2 regions of the Streptomyces sp. NPDC018263 genome follow, and region 2 is predicted to be linked to the other one. Evidence: riboswitches for the same ligand, from Rfam matches in the RefSeq annotation. Region 2 holds a riboswitch; the other holds the start of a gene.
What was found. A riboswitch is a leader RNA that binds a small molecule or an ion and turns the genes downstream of it on or off. The one in region 2 is predicted to bind cobalamin.
Positions count from the first base shown of each region.

Region 1 (2,816 bases), on a different contig from region 2:
GGGGACCCGGCGCGGGACGCCAGGTCGGCCCGGTTCGCGGCGAGTTCGGCGGCGATCGCGTCCGTGCCGTGCGCCAGGCCCTTGGCCAGAGTGACGATCTCGGCGGTCTTCTGCCGGGCGAAGGCCAGCCAGCGCAGGATCTGCGGCTCGATGCCCCGCTCGGGGGCGGTGTCCAGCGGCACGTGCAGCAGGGAGCAGGAGGCGGCCACGTCGACCCGGTCGGCCAGCCCGAGCAGCGTGCCCAGGGTGGCGAGGGACTTCGACAGGTCGTTGACCCAGATGTTCCGGCCGTTGACCACACCGGCCACCAGCCGCTTGCCGGGCAGCCCGCCGACGGCGGCGAGCGCGTCCAGGTCGGCGGCCGCGGCCTCGGTGAAGTCCAGCGCCAGCCCCTCCACCGGGGCCTTCGCCAGCACCGGCAGGGCCTCGCCAAGACGGTCGAAGTAGGAGGCGACCAGCAACTTCGGCCGATCGGGGAGCGCGCCCAGATCACGGTAGGCCCGCTCGGCCGCGTTCAGCTCGGCCAGGGTGCGGTCCTGCACCAGCGCGGGCTCGTCGAGCTGGACCCACTCCGCCCCGGCCGCGCGCAGATCCGCCAGCACCTCGGCGTACACCGGGAGCAGCCGGTCCAGCAGGGTCAGCGGGTCGAAGTCGGCGGGGACACCGGGCGCGGGCTTGGCCAGCAGCAGGTAGGTGACCGGGCCGACCAGCACCGGCCGGGCGGTGAGGCCCAGAGCCAGGGCCTCCTTCAGTTCCGTGACCTGCTGGGCGGAGTCGGCGGAGAACACCGTGTCCGGGCCCAGCTCGGGCACCAGATAGTGGTAGTTGGTGTCGAACCACTTGGTCATCTCCAGCGGCGCGATGTCCTGCGTACCGCGCGCCATGGCGAAGTAGCCGTCCAGCGCGTCGGTCTCGACGGCCGCCCGGTGCCGCTCGGGGATCGCGCCGACCATCACGGTGGTGTCCAGCACATGGTCGTAGTACGAGAAGTCGCCGGTGGGGACCTCGTCGATACCGGCCTCGGTGAGCGCCTGCCAGGTGGTGCGGCGGAGGTCCGCCGCGGTGGCCCGGAGGGCGTCGGCGGTGACGCGGCCCTTCCAGTAGCCCTCGATCGCCTTCTTCAGCTCCCGGTCCTGGCCCTGACGCGGGTAGCCGTACACGGTGGACCGTGCTGCCGCGGCTGCGGACTTCGGTGTCACGGAGATCTCCTTCACGAGATGAATCCCTGAGGTCCCGGCGACGGGACGAGCACGTGAAGGGGTGACGGCCAGCCGGGCCCGGCCCGCGCGCCGCGGCGCGGTGGTCCGTCTGGTTGCGTACGCCGACCCGCCCTCGAGGTCACCGGAACTCCGTACGCGAGCGGGTCGCGCACGGGCAGTTGGCAGGTCTTCGGACTCGCGGGCGCGTCCTCCCAGGAGGACACCTACTGACCGTCGCTTCCCAGCTCCGTACGTCGGACCCAGTGCGTATGACGGCGGTCGTTCCCGCTCACCGCTGCGGGGCAGTCCCGGATTCCCACCGGGTTCCCTCTTGCGACACCCCGCCTGGCGGACGGGGCGAACCAGCTACGGGGACCAGCCTACGGGCCGTGACCGCGCGCCGCCGGTGCCGTCCGGCATCCGGATGGTGATCCGGGCCACGCGGGCCGGACTCACCTCCCCGCCGGGTCCAGTTGGGCCAGCGCGGCCGTGACCAGGGCGGCCGTGCCGGTGCCCAGGGTGAGGCGGACGCTCGGGAGATAGCGCGGGGAGTGGTTATGGGGGAGGCCGCGGAACTTCTCGGCGGGCCCGGTGCCGGGCGCCGCCGCCCACTGGGTGGGGCCGACCGAGCCGAGCATCCAGTAGGCGCCCCGGATGCCGGGCCGGCCGTGCAGATGGCCGCCCGCGCCGGTGAGCAGCGGGAAGTCCTCCGTCGCCGACGACGCGGGCCAGCCGGTGACGCGGGCGGCGCCGAAGGCGGCCTGGTGGGCGGCGCGCACGGCCGCCGTGACACCAGGGTCGGGGCGGGTGACGCCGGAGCGGGCCAGCTCGCGCACGGTCACCCGGGGTGCCGGCGCGGCCGAGGCGGCCTCCGCGCGCACCACCCGCTCCACCGCCGCCGTGCCGCGGACCAGCGCCGCCTCCGACAGGGCGCGGACGGTGACCCGCAGCTCGGCGCGGGTGGCTATGACGTTCCCGGTGCGCCCGGCGTCCCCGGCGCGCAGCGAGGACGCGGTGACCAGCAGCCGCTCCGCCGGGTCCGTCTCCCGGGCGGCGACGGCCGGGAGCCGGGTCACCGTCCCGGCCGCCGCCAGCAGCGGATCGGCCGTCAGATGCGGGGTGGCCGCGTGTCCGCCGTCCCCCTCGAAGACCACCTCCATGGTCACGCTGCCCGCCATCAGCGGCCCGTCGGCGTGCGCCACCATCCCGGCCGGGAAGGCGGCGGTGTGCTGGGCGAGGACCACGTCGGGGGCGGTGATCCGGTCGTACAGGCCGTCCTCCAGCATGGCGCGGGCACCGCTCAGCGTCTCCTCGGCGGGCTGCCCGACCACCAGCAGCGTGCCGCGCCAGCGGTCCCGGTGCTCCGCGAGCCAGCGGGCCGCGGCCGCCGCGCAGGCCAGGTGGGCGTCGTGCCCGCAGGCGTGCATCACCGGCACCGGCCGCCCGTCCGGGCCGGGCGCGGTCGCGGTGCTGGCGTACGGTACGCCGGTCTCCTCGGCCACCGGCAGCGCGTCCAGCTCGGCGCGCAGCAGCACGGCCGGGCCGTCGCCGTTGGCCAGTTCGGCGGCGACGCCGTGCCCGCCGACCCCGCGCAGCACGCGGAAGCCGTCGCCCGCG
Region 1 covers NZ_JBVHFA010000002.1:766,017-768,832, forward strand. Annotated here, with positions in the region: gene metE (5-methyltetrahydropteroyltriglutamate--homocysteine S-methyltransferase) at 1-1,199, opposite strand, end outside; cobalamin riboswitch at 1,364-1,581, opposite strand; gene ACZ3HQ_RS08365 (amidohydrolase) at 1,652-2,816, opposite strand, start outside.
Region 1: it holds a riboswitch for cobalamin, as region 2 does, so the genes downstream of both, metE (5-methyltetrahydropteroyltriglutamate--homocysteine S-methyltransferase) here and ACZ3HQ_RS28360 (cobalamin biosynthesis protein) in region 2, are expected to answer to the same signal.

Region 2 (2,816 bases):
GGTCGATGTCGCCGACGACGAGCACGGGCAGCCCCGCACCCCGCGCGACGCCCATGTTGACGATGTCGGTGCGCCGCAGGTTGATCTCGGCGGGCGAGCCCGCGCCCTCACAGATCACCGCGTCATACGTGCCCCGCAATTCCTCCAGGCACTCCAACACCGTTCCCAGCAAAGCCTGTTGACGACCACCGTGATAGCCGCGCGCGCTCAGCTCGCCCACCGGCCTGCCCAGCAGCACCACTTGGCTGCTGCGCTCGCCACCGGGCTTGAGCAGCACGGGGTTCATCAGCGCGGTCGGCTCCACCCGGCACGCCTGGGCCTGCATGGCCTGCGCCCGCCCGATCTCCGCGCCCTCACGGGTCACGAAGGAGTTGAGGGACATGTTCTGCCCCTTGAACGGCGCCACCTTGACGCCCTGCCGGACCAGCCACCGGCAGATCCCGGCCGTCACCACGCTCTTGCCCGCGTCGGACGTCGTCCCCGCGACCAGCAGACCACCGCTCACCTGCCCCGCCCCCTTTTGATGAGGCGCCCGGCGAGGGTGACGCCGAGCGCGAGCAGACCGACCCGGCGCGAGAGCCGTACCGCCCGTCCGATGTCGGCGACCTCGACCGGCCGCCCGGTGCCGTTGAGCACGGGCCGGTGCTCGACCCGGCCGCCGTAGGAGAGGGTGCCGCCCAGCCGGACGCCGAGCGCGCCCGCGAACGAGGCTTCCACCGGGCCCGCGTTGGGGCTCGGATGCCGGTGCGCGTCCGCCCGCCAGGCCCGTACCGCCCCGCGCGGGTCGTCCCCGGCGAGCACGGCGAGTACGGCGGTGAGGCGGGCGCCCGGCCAGCCGGCCACGTCGTCCAGCCGGGCGGAGGCCCAGCCGAAGCGAAGCAGCCGGGGCGACTTGTGCCCGACCATCGCGTCCAGCGTGTTCACCGCCCGGAAGCCCAGCAGCCCCGGCACCCCGGCGACCGCGCCCCACACCAGGGCGCCCACCACGGCGTCGGAGGTGTTCTCCGCGACGGACTCCACCACGGCACGCGCCATCGCGTCGGCGTCCAGCGCCTCGGGGTCCCGCCCGCACAGATGCGGCAGCCGGGCCCGCGCGGCCGCCAGGTCGCCGCGCTCCAGGGCACGGCCGACGGCGGACGCCTCGCGGGCGAGCGAGGTACCGCCGACGACGGCCCAGGTGGCGGCGGCGGTCAGCGCGGCGGAGCGGGTGAAGGAAGTACGTACGGCGCGTGCGGCCACCACGCCGAGCGCGGTGGCGCCCCCGGCGCACACCAGGGTGTGCAGCGCGCCCCAGCCGCGGTGGTCGTGCCACAGCGCGCGCTCCACGCGCCCGGCGGCCCGCCCGAAGGCGGCGACGGGGTGCCCGCGCCGGGGATCGCCCAGGAGGAGATCACCGAGGAGGCCGGCGGCGGCACCGTACGCGTACGAGCGATCGGCGCCCATCGGCTAGCTCGCCGTGGGCGTGCCGGTGTTCCTGGTGCGTGTTCTGGGGCGACGGCCGGGCATCACGGTAGTCCTCACTCAGGGTGTCCACGCCCTGGTTCGACGAGACCGGCGACGAGAGTTCCTGGCTCCCGGGGACTTCTCCCCGGTGACAGTGGCGGGACCGCGCCGGATTCGCACCGGCTTCCTCTGCTGTCGCCGTACATGGCCCGCGAAGTCCACCACGTGCCCGGAAGGGCCGTCAACCTGCCTGTGACCTGCGGGAGAAGAGTGTGTGGAGCCCCACACCGGCACCGGTGGGAACAGCGGAGGGCCCCCGCACGGCACATGCCGTGCGGGGGCCCTCCGGGGTGCGGGCGCTAGGCGACGATCAGGTAGAAGCCGTACGCCACCGCCGCCGCGCAGGCGGCGAAGCAGGCGTAGGCGCCGGTGACCGCGAGCGGGGCCGAGCCGCCGGTGGCCACCGCGCGCTCGCGGCGGGCCAGGCCGCTGACGCCGAGGGTGAACAGGCCCACCAGGGCCACCGTGACCACGAGGCTGACGCCGAAGACGGAGCCGAGGGCCGCCCAGTCGATCTTCATGGGGATGTTCCTCCAGTTGCCGGGTGGTCAGACCCGGGCGGACGGCGCGGTGGTGGCGGGGGTGGGCTCGGTCGTACGGGGCTCGGCGGCCGGGATGGTGGCCGTCAGGTCGTCCGCGACGATGCCCACGGGGGGCGGGGTGACCATGGCCATCGCGGTGGTCACCACACCGGCCGGCTCCGCGTACTCCTCCGCGGTGACGTTGGTGTGGTCGATGACCTCGCGGCGGGAGATCTTCCAGATGGCGAAGCTGGAGCCGATCAGGAAGAGCGCGACCAGTCCGGTGCCCCAGTCGCCCAGGCCGGTCACGGCCTCGGCGCCCGCGCCGACCAGCGCGGCGGCCGGCAGGGTCAGCGCCCAGGCGACGAACATCCGGCTGGCGGTGGACCAGCGGACCACTCCGCCCTTGCGGCCGAGGCCGGCGCCCATCACCGAGCCGGAGACGACGTGGGTGGTGGAGAGGGAGAAGCCGAGGTGCGAGGAGGCCAGGATCGCGGTCGCGGCGCTGGTCTGCGCGGCGAAGCCCTGACGGGGCTCCAGGTCGGTCAGGCCCTTGCCCATGGTGCGGATGATGCGCCAGCCGCCGATGTAGGTGCCGAGCGCGATGGCCAGGCCGGCGGAGAGGATCACCCAGGTGGGAGGGTTCGAGCCGGGGGAGAGGGCGCCGCCCGCGATCAGCGCGAGGGTGATGATGCCCATGGTCTTCTGCGCGTCGTTGGTGCCGTGCGCCAGGGAGACCAGGCCGGCCGAGGCGATCTGGCCGGCGCGGTAGCCCTTGCGGGTCGCGGTGGT
Region 2 covers NZ_JBVHFA010000011.1:53,527-56,342, reverse strand. Annotated here, with positions in the region: gene ACZ3HQ_RS28365 (cobyric acid synthase) at 1-505, opposite strand, end outside; gene ACZ3HQ_RS28360 (cobalamin biosynthesis protein) at 502-1,443, opposite strand; cobalamin riboswitch at 1,543-1,681, opposite strand; gene ACZ3HQ_RS28355 (hypothetical protein) at 1,803-2,024, opposite strand; gene ACZ3HQ_RS28350 (inorganic phosphate transporter) at 2,052-2,816, opposite strand, start outside.